One region of the Virgibacillus sp. MG-45 genome, then DNA from elsewhere that is predicted to be linked to it. Evidence: riboswitches for the same ligand, from Rfam matches in the RefSeq annotation. Region 1 holds a riboswitch; the other holds the start of a gene.
What was found. A riboswitch is a leader RNA that binds a small molecule or an ion and turns the genes downstream of it on or off. The one in region 1 is predicted to bind S-adenosylmethionine.
Positions count from the first base shown of each region.

Region 2: it holds a riboswitch for S-adenosylmethionine, as region 1 does, so the genes downstream of both, SPK86_RS06580 (methionine ABC transporter ATP-binding protein) here and metK (methionine adenosyltransferase) in region 1, are expected to answer to the same signal.

Region 1 covers NZ_JAXOFU010000017.1:7,090-15,207, reverse strand. Annotated here, with positions in the region: gene SPK86_RS14620 (ABC transporter permease) at 1-52, opposite strand, end outside; gene SPK86_RS14615 (ABC transporter ATP-binding protein) at 108-890, opposite strand; gene SPK86_RS14610 (ABC transporter substrate-binding protein) at 904-1,902, opposite strand; gene pckA (phosphoenolpyruvate carboxykinase (ATP)) at 2,196-3,785, opposite strand; SAM riboswitch class I at 3,996-4,102, shown strand; gene metK (methionine adenosyltransferase) at 4,218-5,411, shown strand; gene SPK86_RS14595 (gamma carbonic anhydrase) at 5,626-6,162, opposite strand; gene SPK86_RS14590 (tetraprenyl-beta-curcumene synthase family protein) at 6,281-7,348, shown strand; gene asnB (asparagine synthase (glutamine-hydrolyzing)) at 7,580-8,118, shown strand, end outside.
Region 2 covers NZ_JAXOFU010000004.1:226,113-234,230, reverse strand. Annotated here, with positions in the region: gene sufD (Fe-S cluster assembly protein SufD) at 1-929, opposite strand, end outside; gene sufC (Fe-S cluster assembly ATPase SufC) at 947-1,732, opposite strand; gene SPK86_RS06595 (hypothetical protein) at 1,990-2,160, opposite strand; gene SPK86_RS06590 (MetQ/NlpA family ABC transporter substrate-binding protein) at 2,431-3,267, opposite strand; gene SPK86_RS06585 (methionine ABC transporter permease) at 3,280-3,948, opposite strand; gene SPK86_RS06580 (methionine ABC transporter ATP-binding protein) at 3,938-4,969, opposite strand; SAM riboswitch class I at 5,076-5,185, opposite strand; gene SPK86_RS06575 (thioredoxin family protein) at 5,253-5,573, opposite strand; gene SPK86_RS06570 (toprim domain-containing protein) at 5,685-6,035, opposite strand; gene gcvH (glycine cleavage system protein GcvH) at 6,136-6,519, opposite strand; gene SPK86_RS06560 (arsenate reductase family protein) at 6,690-7,049, opposite strand; gene SPK86_RS06555 (acyl-CoA dehydrogenase family protein) at 7,251-8,118, opposite strand, start outside.

The DNA of each region.
Region 1 (8,118 bases):
TTAGTTTTTCGAGATATGCTTTATATAATTGTTGGTCCAATTTCGTCTGCATTTTTATTCAACCTCCTTTAGCCATGTATCCACTTTGTATTAGGGATAATATAAAACTAACTTTTAGACATCGCTCCTTCATGTTTATTTAATTCCTGCCATACTTTGTCAAAAATAAGCTGATATTTAGGATGTCGTCTAACCATAAATGGCATTTCATTTCGAAGCTCAACAGGAACATCAAACACTTTTGCAATAACTCCAGGATTCGCATCCATGACAAGAATTCGATCACTCATTGCGATTGCTTCTCCAATATCGTGGGTAACGAGTAGTGCTGTTTTATGGTAGGTTTGTAAAAGCTGGAAAACTAAATCCTCTAGCTTGAGTTTTGTTTGGTAGTCGAGGGCAGAGAATGGCTCATCTAAAAGAAGTATTTTAGGATTTGTAATTAACGTTCGAACTAAGGCAACTCGTTGGCGCATACCACCTGACAAGGAAGCGGGGTAAGCATCAGCAATATTAGACAATCCCACTTCATGTAATAAGGAAGTCGCTTTTTCTTTTGTCTCCTTCGTTGCAGTTGCTTGAATATTTGGTCCAATAAGTACATTTTCTATGATGGTTTTCCATGGGAATAAATAATCCTGCTGCAGCATGTATCCGATTTGTGTTTTCGACCTATCCATTGGCTTGTTATGGAGTAGTACTTCTCCTTCTGTTTGCTTCATGATTCCTGCAATTATAGATAAAATGGTTGATTTGCCGCACCCGCTTGGTCCAAGTATAGAAATGAATTCGCCCTCTGCAATGGAGAAAGATATGTTGCTAAGTGCTTTTGTAAATCCCGTCTTCGTAAAATAATGGTGAGAAACATTACTTAAGGTAAGAAAAGACACTATATTGTCCTCCTTATTGTTCGTTAATAATTTTTTTGGCAATATCGGTATCCACCAATTTATCGTATGGTGTATTGGTAGGTAGTTCGTCAGCTTCCTGCATAATATCCTCTAGGTTTTTCCATTCTTCTTTTCCAAGAATTGGATCTGTTGCAAAGGATTGTTGATTTTTGTAGCGATCAATGGATGTGACAAGAATATCCTGCGCTGTATCTTCAAAATAAGGTTGAATGACCTGGGCAATTTCTTCAGCGGAGTGTTCATTGACCCATTGTTGCGCTTTATATACGGCTCTAGTGAATTTTTCAATCGTTTCTGGATCTTTTTTTAAGAAACTTTGTTTTGTCATATAAACCGTATAGGGAACCTTTCCGGATTCTTCTCCAAACGATGCAATTACATGTCCTTTGCCTTCTTTTTCAAATACACTTGCAGTTGGTTCAAATAATTGTACATACTCTGCGTCGCCTGATACAAAAGCGCCTGGGATATTTGCAAACTCGATATTTTGTAACAATTCTAAGTCAACTTGTGGATCAATTTGATGCTTTTTTAGCACGTATTCACCAACCATTTGTGGCATCCCACCCTTTCGTTGACCGAGAAAGATACTATCCTTTACGTTTTCCCATTGGAAATTTGGCTTTGGCGATTTAGCTACAAGAAATGTTCCATCTGTTTGTGTTAGCTGGGCAAAGTTTACTGCGTAGTCTTTTGGATTTTGTGCGTAGACATACATCGAGGTTTCAGAGCCAACTAATGCAATGTCTGCACCATCTGAGAGGAGGGCTGTCATTGTTTTATCTCCACCCCATGTCGTTTTCAGGTCAACGGTTAATCCTTCATCAGCAAAATAATCCTTCTCTAATGCTACATATTGAGGAGCATAAAATAAGGAGCGTGTAACTTCAGCTAATTTTATCGTGGTAGTTTCATTATTTTCGTTTCCGCATGCTGCAAGAATAAGTAAAAAGGTGCAGGACACTAACGCAATAAAGCTTGATAGTTTCATGCCTATCCGTCCTTTCGATTCATTTAATATGTGTTTCAAAACAGTTTATGCTATTGGGAAAAATGTGTGAATGCCTAGAAAGTGGCGGACTGCTTTATGAGTGAAGACAAAGAAAAAACCGATCTCATTCTGAAGATCGGTTAGGACTGGATTACCAGTCTGTTAGATAATGTCGTTAAACATTTTAGGCTTCATGCCTCATAGTATATAAAACCCTCTTGGGATGAGGTAACTTTTTTAAGCTGCATTCATGTCAGCTATTTGTACCACACAGCTGGCTCCCATTACGTATGTTACTGTGGCTTGAAAATCGGTCCAGCATTTCTAATTTGATCACTCGCATGGGTGAATTTTTCAAAGTTCTCATGGAACTTGAGCGCTAATTCCTGTGCTGCTTTATCGTAAGCATTTTTATCACTCCAGGTTAGCCTTGGAATGAGCACTTCATCTGGAACACCTGGTACATGCATCGGAATTTCTAAACCAAAAATACCATCTTGAACTGTTTCAACCGTATTTAGTTCTCCTTCTAATGCAGCGTGTACCATAGCGCGTGTGTATGATAGCTTCATTCGACTACCAACTCCATACGACCCTCCGGTCCACCCTGTATTTACTAAAAATACATTTGAGTTGTGCTGATCAATTTTTTCACCGAGCATTTCAGCATAGGTGGATGGTGCAAGTGGTAGGAATGGTGATCCAAAGCAAGCAGAGAATGTTGCTTCTGGATCAGTTACACCACGTTCTGTTCCAGCAAGCTTACTCGTATATCCACTTAAAAAGTGATACATTGCTTGTTCTTTCGTAAGCTTACTAATCGGAGGTAATGTTCCAGATGCATCAGCTGTCAGAAAGATAATTGTATTTGGATGCCCAGCTATACTTGGTGTTATGATATTACTGATGTTTTCTAATGGATATGCTGCACGCGTATTTTCCGTTAAAGAAGTATTATCATAGTCAGCAAAACGTGTTTCCTCGTCAATGAAAACATTCTCCAAAACGGACCCAAAACGGATTGCTTCGAAAATCTGTGGTTCCTTTTCAGCGGAAAGGTTGATACATTTCGCATAGCAACCACCTTCAATATTAAATACTCCATTCGGACTCCATGCATGCTCATCATCGCCAATTAAACGACGATAAGGATCAGCAGATAAAGTTGTTTTTCCAGTTCCTGATAATCCAAAAAATAAGGCAACATCACCTTCTTGACCGACATTTGCCGAGCAGTGCATGGATAAAATATCCCGCTGTGGTAATAAATAATTCATAACAGAAAAAATTGATTTTTTAATTTCACCAGCATATTCTGTTCCACCAATTAAAATAATTCGTTCCTTAAAGGAAACAAGGACAAATGCCTCAGAATTTGTGCCATCTATATTAGGATCTGCTTTAAAGGTTGGTGCAGAAATTACAGTGAATTGTGGATTATGAGTACGCAGTTCCTCTTCTGTTGGACGTATAAATAGTTGCTTTGCAAAAAGGTTATGCCAGGCATATTCATTAATTACTTGAATTGGTAAACGATAGTTTATATCAGCACCTGCAAACCCGTTAAAACGAAATATTTCTTCTTTTTGTGAAAGGTAAGCAACTACTTTATCTAAAAGCTTATCAAAGACTTTTTGATCGATTCCTTTATTAACAAGTCCCCAATCAACTTGTTTCTCACTCACATCGTCGCGTACGATAAATTTATCTTTTGGTGATCTTCCAGTATATTTTCCAGTTGTTGCTCGAACTGCACCAGTTTCTGTTAAAATGCCTTCTTTACGACCTAGAATTTTTTCCACAAGCGTTGATACGGATAAGTTATCCTGTAGATTATCGTGTGCAAGCAATTTGTTCACAAAAGAATGTTCCACTATGTTCATAATTTTATTTACCTGCCTTTATCGATTTTGTGTAATATTATTTATCTTTTCTAATCTGCTATTAGTATAACACATTTAATCTATTAGTCCATACTAATAAAAAATAAAAATATTAGAAATAATAAATGCATATCGATTGAGACGTTCATTTAGGCTGAATAAGTTGACATGCTTAGCTAATTCCGTTAAGCTAAATTTCGAGCGGATACTCTCTTATTCAGAGTCGGTGGAGGGACAGACCCTATGAAGCCCGGCAACCAACACGTATGTGTAAAGGTGCTAACCTGATGCAAGGATTTTTCCTTGAACAATAAGAGCGAAAGGCCACACCCCTTTCCTCAATTAAGAAGGAAAGGCTTTTTTTGTTTTTCAGGATAGATATCAAACAAAATTGGAGTACCGTACCATATATTAAAGGGAGGATTTAGCCATATGGCTAAAAATCGTCGTTTATTTACTTCAGAATCGGTAACAGAAGGGCATCCAGACAAGATTTGTGATCAAATTTCCGATGCGATTTTAGATGAAATTGTAAGAAAGGATCCACATGCCCGTGTTGCTTGTGAAACAACTGTAACTACTGGTCTAGTGCTAGTTGCGGGAGAGATAACTACAAATACATATGTAGATATTCCAGCAATCGTTAGACGAACTATTAAAGAGATTGGCTATACGCGTGCTAAATTTGGTTTTGATGCAGAGACCTGTGCTGTATTGACAGCAATTGATGAACAATCTCCAGATATTGCCGGCGGAGTAAATATCGCGTTGGAAGCACGTCAAGGAAAAATGACGGAAGAAGACATTGACGCGATAGGTGCCGGTGATCAAGGGCTCATGTTTGGATTTGCATGTGATGAAACAGAGGAATTAATGCCTTTACCAATTGCGCTTGCACATAAACTGGCGAAACGTTTAGCGGATGTAAGGAAAGAAGAAATTGTCGATTATCTGCGACCTGATGGAAAAACACAGGTTACGATTGAGTATGATGAACATGATCAACCTGTTCGTGTAGATACCATTGTTATCTCCACACAGCATCACCAGGATGTATCATTAGAGAAAATTGAACATGATATAATTGAACAGGTTATTCGTCCAGTAGTGCCTGAAGAATTGTTAGATGCAGATACGAAATATTTTATTAATCCAACTGGTCGTTTCGTTATTGGAGGACCACAAGGTGATGCAGGTTTAACAGGTAGAAAGATTATCGTTGATACGTATGGTGGCTATGCACGTCATGGTGGTGGTGCATTTAGTGGAAAAGATGCAACAAAGGTCGATCGTTCTGCAGCATATGCTGCTCGTTATGTAGCAAAAAACATTGTTGCAGCAGGATTAGCTAAGTCCTGTGAGGTTCAGCTTGCTTATGCAATCGGTGTTGCAGAACCAGTATCGATTGCAATTAATACGTTTGATGCTGGGCTTGTAGACGAAGAAAAGCTGGTTAATGCGGTTCGTAATGTGTTCGACTTACGTCCAGCTGGCATTATCCGGATGCTTGATTTACAAAAGCCTATTTTTCAACAAACAGCAGCTTATGGGCATTTTGGTAGGACGGATGTTTTGTTCCCATGGGAGAAAACAGATAAAGTTGAAGCATTAAAAGCATTGGTTTAATCTCAATGGCTAGAGCAATCCTATTATATAGGAAAAGTCAGATTGTTCATCTTTCGATGGACTGTCTGACTTTTTTAATGAGATAAGATCATGCTGTTTTGGCTTGCTCTTTTGTTGACTTGCATTACTGGTGACTACTTTTATCACGTGCATAAGAATGATAACTGTTCTAGCTTCTCTTTGTGTGCTTTCATACAGACTTCCGTAGAAGTTTCTAATCTTCAACTTGCTGTGCTAAATCAGTGTGATATAGATAGTAATTGCCTTTTTCAACGTAAGATTGCTTGACTCGCTCCATCTCTTTATAATCATCTTCTGTTAACGGACGAATAACCTTCGCAGGTCTTCCAAAGGCCATCGTATGCGGTGGGATTTTTTTACCTGGTGGGACAAGACTTCCAGCTCCGATAAAGGCATTTTCTCCAATCTCTGCTCCATCTAATATAATTGAACCCATCCCAATTAACGCGTTTTTACGAATAATTGCGGAATGAAGTGTTACTTGATGTCCAATTGTAACATCATCTTCAACGATAACAGGGAGGTTTGGACTTTGGTGTACCATGGATAGATCTTGAATGCTTACTCTTTTTCCAATCTGAGTAGGGGATACATCGCCTCGAATTACCGTATTAAACCATATACTTGTTTCCTCGTCTATGGTTACATCACCAATTATTGTTGCATTATGAGCAACGAACACGGATTGATGAATCCTTGGTTGTTTATTTTTGTATGGATGAATCATCATCTATTCCTCCTTCTTATCTAAAAGCTGATTAGGATTTTTTGATTTGGTAACGGTAATAATAACTATGGTATTATGTAGTATAGCAAAAATGATGGGTGAATGAACGGAGGAAGCTACATTGGTAGTAAAAACACCGACAAAGGCTTTAAAAATGATGAATCAAGTTTATAGAACGCTTTTCCCAGTCGTAAATCATGAACTAGCAATTTGGCGTAAGCGCGCACAACAAATCCCAAATAAAGAACTTCGTTTGCAAGCATTAGCAAGCTTGAATACGAAACGATTTCATTGTCAGGGGGGAGCAGTGTACGCATTATTAGCAGGTGAAAATTGGCGGCAATCAATCCAGTTTATTGTAGCATACCAAACAATAAGTGATTACCTTGATAATTTATGTGATCGAAGTACTTCATTAGATCCACGCGATTTTCGTTTGTTACATGAAGCGTCAAAAGACGCATTAATGCCGGAGAATTCAGTGCGAAATTATTATGCATATAGAAAAGATCAAGATGATGGCGGATATCTAGCCTCCCTTGTACAAACTTGTCAACAAGTATTAGAAAATAAAGCACATTATTTATTCTGTCGAGATGAGCTTATCCAGCTGCAAGCATTATATGCTGATCTTCAAGTTTATAAGCATGTAAATATAGAAGAGCGGATACCGCTTCTCGTTATGTGGTATAAAAAACAACAAAATAAAATTAATGACTCATTAAGCTGGTATGAGTTTGCAGCTGCAACTGGTTCTACGCTGGGTATATTTTGTCTTGTAGCTTATTCATTAGGAATGCAACTAACACCGACATTAGCTAATCAAATTTATAGGAGCTATTTTCCTTTTGTGCAAGGCTTGCATATCTTGCTTGATTATTACATTGATCAACATGAGGATGAAGAAGAGGCTGATTTGAATTTTTGTAGCTTTTATGATGATATAGATCATTTGCATGAGAGACTAGTCTATTTTGTTGGACAGGCTAAAAAACATATCCAACAGCTACCAGATAACACCTTTCACTCGATGATAATCGATGGTTTAGTTGGTCTTTATTTAAGTGACCCCAAGGTGGAAGCTATTGAAGGGTCACCTAAAATGCGCAAATTATTAATTAAGAAAGCAGGACGAAGGGCGAGATTTTTCCATTGGAATACAAAAGCATACTATAAATGGATTGGATAAATATTCGACTAAGTCAGATGTTTGTAATAAACCTAATTGTAACTTTGAAAAGATGGTGGAATGCCTACTCGCAAATAAAGAGGTGTTTAATGGTTTCAATTAGGATATAAAGTAATAAAAATAAAAAGTTATTTTGAAGTTTTGTACAAGCTTCTAGTATGGTATGATAATATAGAGTTTTTAGCAGTATAAAACTTATGATACTTTATTTATGAGAGAAGGTAGACAACGATGTGTGGTTTCATTGGTATGATATTTAATAACCCAATCGAAAGAACAGAATCAGAAATGGAACTATTTAAAAAGCAAAATAATTTAATCACTCATAGAGGACCAGATGATGAGGGATATTACTTTGATCCATATATTTCGTTCGGATTTCGTCGGTTGAGTATTATTGATATAGAAAGTGGTTCACAACCTTTAAGCTATAATGATGGACAGATTCAGCTCGTTTTTAATGGTGAAATTTATAATTATCTAGAACTTAGAGAAGAATTGATGGAAGAAGGCTATGCATTTCAAACTGATTCAGATACAGAAGTTATTGCAGCGCTTTTTGCTAAACATAAAGAAGAGGCTTTTCAATATTTAAGAGGTATGTTCTCAATACTTATTTGGGACAAAGAGACAGAGCAATTATATGGAGCACGTGATTCATTTGGTATTAAACCATTGTTCTATTATGAAAATTCTTTTGGAACAGCTTTTGCATCTGAGAAGAAAAGCATTACCTTAATGATGGAGAATGAAGAAGTAGATAAAGATGC
Region 2 (8,118 bases), on a different contig from region 1:
TTTTTACCCCAGTGAACTGTTTTAGCAGTAATATTTTGCGTTTGATTGCCGCGACCAACTGTCACTGTTTTTGCGTGACATAACGAATTATCACCAATTAAATTCGTAATGTTTTCAGAAACTGTATTGCCATCATTCATTTGTCCTAATGCCCAATCAATCGTTGCATCACGATAAGCAATCCCACGACGATTGATATAAGTTGTCGTTCCAGCAGCAAAGTTGTCTACTGCACCAAATGAAATCTTCGCATTGTTATGGGCAATAACTTCCGTAATAATATTGGCAACAGATTCTTCTTCCTCATTATGAGAAATATAGTTTTCTACATAAGTTAAAGAACTATTTTCATCTGCTACAACTAATACGTGATTAAAGAAAGCATTTTCAGGTGCTTCATTCCAGAATACAACCTGTAATGGCACTTCTATTTGCACGTTTTTCGGAACATAGACGAATATCCCGCCATTCATCAATGCAGCATGTAATGCAGTTAAACGATGCTCATCAACAGAAACTGCATCTTTCATATAGTAACGTTTCACTAATTCCTCATGCTCCTGCATCGCTGTAAAGATATCCGTAAATATAACACCCTTATCCTTTAAATCCTTGTTCATCGAACTAAACGCAAGCGATTGATTGCGTTGAATCAATAAATTTTCTGGTAGGTTATCTTTATCAAAAAAGTCTTGTATTTCAACTGGTAAATTTGTCATCGAAATGGAATTGCCTTCTTTGTAGTCATGGGCAAAGCGTGTGAAATTCCATTTGCCTATTTTTGTTTTGTCAGGCTTGGGCATTTCAAGCGTCTCTGCTTGCTCCAATGCTTGAACACGCAATGACTTCATCCATTCCGGCTCTTTCCTGCCTTCGGAAAACTGGACAATATATTCTTTCTCATATGGCAGCTTTGTTTCAACAGTCATGTTACCCCTCCTAACGATTATGCATTTTGCTCGATTGTTTCGTCTTCAATACCTAGTTCTTCTTTTAGCCACTCATATCCTTCTGCTTCTAGACGGTGTGCTAGTTCTGGACCACCGGATTTCACTACACGACCTTGCATCATAACGTGCACATAATCAGGTGTAATGTAATTCAATAATCGTTGGTAGTGGGTAATAATTAAGCAGCCAAAGTTTTCACTGCGCATTTTATTAATTCCGTTGGATACGATTTTCAATGCATCAATATCTAATCCAGAATCAATCTCATCTAAAATTGCGATTTCTGGCTTCAATAGCATGAGCTGAAGAATTTCGTTTCGTTTTTTCTCCCCACCAGAGAAACCTTCATTTAAATAGCGCTGTGCCATGTTTTTGTCAATATCAAGGAAATCAAGTGTGTTATCCATTTCCTTAATAAATTTCATTAATGGAATTTCGTCGCCTTCTTCACGACGTGCATTGATGGAAGATCGTAGGAAGTCTGAGGTTGTTACACCGCTAATTTCGCTTGGATATTGCATCGCAAGAAATAGTCCTGCACGTGCTCTTTCATCCACTTCCATTTCTAATACATCTTCACCATCAAGTAAGATGGAGCCTTCTGTTACTTCATATTTCGGATGTCCCATAATTGCGGACGCTAGGGTAGATTTACCAGTTCCGTTCGGTCCCATTACCGCATGGAATTCGCCACCCTTTATTGTAAGGTCTACACCTTTTAATATCTCCTTGCCTTCAATTGAAACATGAAGATTCTTAATTTCTAGTGTTGATCCAGCCATATCTATACCTCCATATATTATAATTCTTTATTTTCTTGAGAAAATTTTACATCCATTCTCAATTTATTCTCATTACAATCTTAAATCATTTCGAATCTATATTCAACTCTTTTAAATGTCTTCCTTTTTAATTCCATTATAATGGGAATACCCTTTCCAGCCTTATTTCCAAAGAACTTAATGAAGCATTGCTTGAAGGCACCTATATACATAAAAACTGGTGCCTTCTTTATTGAAAGCACCAGTTGTTCATTTCCCTATCTATGAAGCTGACTGTCTATCTCAGCAATTATTTGTTTACATTGTTGGTAATCCTTGTGACGCCGTTTTTCCACTGCGAGTCGATTGTCAAGCTTGCGACTGTACTCCTCATATCCCATCTTATGCGACTGCTGCATTGCTCTTTCCATTTCGGAAGTGTAATTCATCTTTATTTCACTAGTAATAGTGAATCATCCTTTCGTTTTGTTTACGATATAAAGCGTAACACAAGGACTTTACCCTCCACAAAGCGCAAATAAACGAATAATAACGAAAGGATTTGGATTTACCTGACTGATGAATAATTAGCACGTTTTCTTCCTTATTATTAGGAATTTACTCGCAAATGCTAACATATACAACCGAATCATTAAAGTGAGACGTTAATCAATGCGTGAGTAGCCGTTTCAGACACAATAAAAGTGACTCAATACTGATTATTTTTCGCCGCCAACTGGAACGACAGCGCCTTTATATTTTTCAAGAATGAAATCTTGAATTTCTTTTGAATGTAACACTTCTACTAATTGCTTTAAATTCGCATTCTCTTTATCTTCCGTTTTTACAGCAAGCACATTCACATATGGTGAATCTTCATCCTCAATAAACAGCGCATCCTCCAACGGATTTAAGCCTGCACCGATAGCATAGTTTGTATTAATCGCCGTTAGCACATTTTTTTCGGAATGATAAAATTCTGGTAGTAATGCTGCCTCATAGTCTGGAGAAAATTTTAATTTCTTAGGATTTTCTACAATATCGTCTATCGTTGCAGCTGCTTTTTCTACGCCGTCTTTAAGCTTAATTAAGCCCGCTTTTTCGAATAGTGCTAATACACGACCATGGTCGGAAACCGAATTACTTAATAACACCTCTGTCTCCTCAGGAATAGCATCAATACTTTGAATATCCTTGGAATAAACACCCATTGGTTCAATGTGAATACCAGCAATATAATCAAGATCATAGCCGGTATCCTTTACCGTTTGCTTTAAATATGGTATATGCTGAAAATAGTTGGCATCTAATTTGCCACTTGCAAGATCATCGTTTGGAAGAATATAATCCTGATATGGATCAATGTTTAATGTGATCCCTTTTTCCTCAAGCAGTGGTTTTGCTTGTTCTAATATTTCTGCATGTGGTTCACTTGAAGCACCTACTGTAATTTCCTTGCTTTCCTTGTCCCCTGCTGCACTCTTGTCGCCACTCGTACCACAAGCTGCCAATAAACCAAGAACAACAATAAATAATAATGCCGCTAATTTTTTCATCCTTCATTTCTCCTATCTTTTATCTATTTTATTTGCTATATAATCTCCAATAAATTGGAAAATAAACACAATCACGACAATAACGATCGTACAAACGAGAACAACATCAAAATCACGTCGTTGAAATCCAAAATAATACGCATAGTTTCCTAATCCACCTGCACCGATAACCCCTGCCATCGCCGTGTATCCAATAAGTGCAATGGCCGTAACGGTTATTCCAGAGATTAATGCTGGCATTGATTCTGGTAGGAGCACTCGAAAAATAATCGTTCTTGTTTTAGCTCCCATTGCTTTCGAAGCTTCAACAACTCCTTTATCTACCTCCTTCAAGGCGATCTCCACTAATCTGCCATAAAAAGGAGCTGCACCAATAATAAGTGCAGGTAACGCTGCATTCGGTCCACGGATTGTTCCCATTAAAAAGTTAGTAAATGGAATTAAAAGCAATATTAATATAATGAAAGGAATAGCGCGAAAGATATTTACAAAGGAAGCAACAATTAAGTTAATAAATTTATTTTCCCATATCCCGCCTCGCATCGTGAGATAAAGCAGAAGTCCAAGTAAGATTCCGAAAATAAAGGTCCCCACTAAAGCAAGGATGGTCATATAAAATGTTTCATAGGTTGCCTGCCACAGTTCTTCTAGCTTCAAGGCAGGAAACAAATTAGTGAGCATCGCGAATCACCTCCACTTCGACGGAAGTATTTTTCTGGATAAAGGTAACTGCTTCTTCCATATCAGAAGAATCCCCTTTTAATTGAACAAATAATGTTCCATATGCTCCGCGCTGTGTTTGTGTTATTTTTCCTTGTAAAATATTAATATCAATTGGATATGCTTTTGCCACCTGACTAATCAGCGCCTGATTTGTTGTTTCACCGATAAAATGAAGGCGGATTATTTTTCCTTCATTGTATGTGTTTATTAAATGGTGAATGGACTCACTTTCATCTGCTACTCCCATTACTTGCTCTACGAATTTTTTCGTGACCGTTTGCTGTGGATGCAAAAATACGTCTAACACATCACCTTGCTCTACGATGCGCCCGTTTTCCATGACAGCTACACGGTTACAGATTTTACGAATAACATGCATTTCATGAGTAATTAAAATAATCGTTAATCCAAGCTTTTCATTGATATCAACTAATAAATCAAGAATCGCGTTCGTTGTTTCTGGATCTAGTGCAGATGTAGCTTCATCACAAAGTAATAGCTTCGGCTTGTTTGCTAATGCTCTCGCGATTCCGACCCGTTGCTTTTGACCGCCACTTAATTGGGAAGGATATGCGTTTTCTTTACCTGATAAGCCAACAAGATCGATTAGCTCTTGCACTCGCTTCTCGCGTTCTGCAGTAGGAAAACCCGCAATTTCCAATGGAAATGCGATATTGTCCTTTACTGTTCGCGACCAAAGTAAATTAAAATGCTGAAAGATCATGCCGATATCCTGTCTAGCTATACGTAAATCCTTTTTATTTAATTGCGTTATTTCTTGATTATTGATTTGAATCGATCCTTCGGTTGGTTCTTCAAGTCGATTTAAAAGACGGATAAACGTACTTTTTCCTGCGCCACTGTATCCAATAACACCAAAAATTTCTCCTTCTTGAATGTCTAGGCTTAGCTGATCAACGGCGGTTATTTGCTTATTATCGAATGTAAATATTTTTTGTAATCCCTTAATCGAGATCATATAATCCCTCCTCTTCTACGCCTTTACGTTCTATTATGCCCAACTAACGAAAAAACGCCCTTCTGTAAGAGAACAGAAAGACGTTTCGCTATATCATCTTTACGTTCTCTCATCTTCCAAAGCCGAAGCCTTGCAGGAATTAGCACCGTTCCAGACAGATGTCTGAAGGTTGCCGCGGTTTCAATGGGCCTGTCCCTCCACCGCTCTTGATAAGAGATAATCGCTATTTAATTTTTAATGGATAATTCACATATTAGCATCATTGGTTCCGTACGTCAACCAATTATTTTTCTTCTTTCGTAAATAATGTCGGTTCATACGTTAACAAATACGAATATAGATTGGATATCGATTGAAATGCATACACTTTTTCCTTTACTTCATTCTTATCTTTAATCAGTAAACAAGGAACACTTTCAATCTGATAATCATGCATAAATTCGGGATATAACGAGGCGTTCATTTCATAGAAGATTGCTGTCTGATGGACACTTTCAATTTTTTCTAGCATCGCTCTCGCTACACTACAAGTGCCACAAAATGGTGTATATATATAAAGTAGATAATGGTCTTTTTTTAATGTTTCTTCTGTTACCTGTTTCAAATAATCACCCTAGTAATTAATCTATCTAAAAAAACGTCAAACAGTGGGAGTTCGTACATTCCCCTCTTTATTTAGAAGTATTGTATCGTATGTGAAATGACAAAGTACTACCTAAAGAAGAAAGCTTAAATCAATCGCAATATGCTTTGTAGCCAATGCAGCTGCTAAAATCGCTCTAGGTGTATTCGCTACTTCGCGATATTCACTACTCGTGAATATATCAATGGCATGAGGCAATTCTTGCTTTAATTGCTTACGAAGCTTCCAGCCTGACTCATCCTCATCAACTAAAATATACACTTCTTTATTATCTAAATCATAGCTATCCATAAGGTCATCAAATTTCTCAACACCAAGCGTTCCATTTGTACAAATGATCTTTACCGCTTCTGTAATAAGCTTTTCAATCTGCCTTTTATCTGTCAAGCCTTCCACAATAATTACCTTTTCCGAATGATGCATTGTTCGCACCTCTTTGTTACATAATATTGTCCCCCAAAAAGGCGAATAAGGCTGACTGTAGTCCTTAGAACCTTAGTCAGCCTTATATAATGACTAGAAATTAGTCTTCTTCCGTTACCGCTTGATATTGCTCTGCGGATAAGAGGTCATCGAACTCTCCCTCATTAGAAGGCTCAATTACGATCATCCATGCTTTTTCATATGGTGATTCGTTCACAAGCTCGGGGCTGTCCTCTAATTCTTCATTCACTTCCACTACTTTACCACTTAGTGGCGCATAAAGCTCAGAAACGGTTTTTACAGATTCCACACTTCCGAATGGTTCATCTGCTTCAATCTCATCTCCTACTTCAGGAAGTTCGACAAATACAATGTCCCCTAGTTCGTCTTGCGCAAAATAAGTAATACCAATACGTACTTTTCCGTCTTCTTTTTTAACCCATTCATGTTCTTCTGAATATAATAAATCCTTTGGTAAACTCATTAAAATCCCTCCGTTAATTCATTGCAATTTTACTATACTAGGTTATGATATTTATTGCTAGCAATTCATCTTCAAGAAAAAGACATCCGTTTTTCTTGAAATTTACTTCAGCACTTTCTCCCTCTATGTCATCGCTTAGGGGAGGTTGTTGCCCATTACATGGAATAAAACTATTTTAACCACGTTGCCTCATACGTCTCTTCCTTAAAACCAACGGTAACTTTTTTACCATCAGTCACAATAGGACGCTTAATTAGCATACCATCAGTTGCAAGGATAGAAGCCATTTCTTCGTCACTTGCCCCAGCAATTTTTTCTTTTATGTTTAGCTCACGATATTTTTTTCCACTCGTATTGAAAAACTTTCGTGCTGGAAGCTCACTGTTTGATATGAGCTGTAGAAGTTCATCCTTACTTGGTGGATGCTCTACAATATGTATTGCTTCATAATCAATCTGATGCGTATCAAACCATTTTTTCGCCTTTTTACACGTACTACAATTCGGATACCAATAAAACGTTAAAACCATCGTTATCCCTCCTTTCTTATATGTAGGTTTCTCATATTATAGCAAATAATAAAAGCAGTGACGAAAAATATACTTAGCTGCCGTTTAATACAGAAAGAGCAGAGCTACGTAACCCAAATAAAACCCATCCATAATTATCATTTCCTAGTCAGTTAAAAAGCTATTGCTAACCAATTGATTAGCAATAGCTTCTTTCTCATCTTATACAATATATTTTTCTTCGGAAATAATCGCTTTCGCAATTTCACGTTTTTTCGCAATCACATTGATTGGGGTATGACGTGTTAGCTTGCGTAAAGAAGAAAGCATCATTCGTAAATTATCTCCCGCTTCCACAGCAATTAGAATTTCTTTTGCAGCTGCCTCAATTCGATTAAATGCTTCCTGCACATAAACCTCTGTATAAAGCAGCTTTTGATTATTCTTCTCCAAACCAGACGCGCTTATCGCTTTTTCCGTCCGTAAGACAGCTGACTCCATGTTGTACACTTCCGCTGCCATATCCGCAAGATTTGCAAGGATTTCCTGCTCCTGCTCAAGCTTTTGCATATACTTTTGTGCGGCAAGTCCTGCCCCTAACAGCACAATCTTTTTCGCATGACGTAATAAATATTTTTCTTGCTCTAATGGCTCTGTTCCAACTTCCTCTGGCATCATCATCATAAGCTCTTCTTGTAAGCCCTGTGCTTTTTGAAGCAATGGAAGCTCACCTTTCATTGCCTTTTTCAATAATGTTCCTGGTACAAGAAGACGATTAATCTCGTTTGTTCCTTCAAAAATACGGTTAATGCGGGAATCACGATACATACGCTCCACTTCATATTCCTGCATAAACCCATAGCCCCCATGAAGCTGCACTGCTTCATCTGCTACAAAGTCGAGGCATTCTGTTGCCATATATTTATTCATTGAGCATTCAATTTGATATTCTGCAATCGCCTTCGCAATTTCTCTTCCATCCTTCAATTGTTCATCGGTTAAAGCGCCCATCCGTTGTTCAAATAGACCTACGGTACGATAAACCGCACTTTCATTGGCATAAATGCTAGCAGCCATTGTTGCAAGCTTT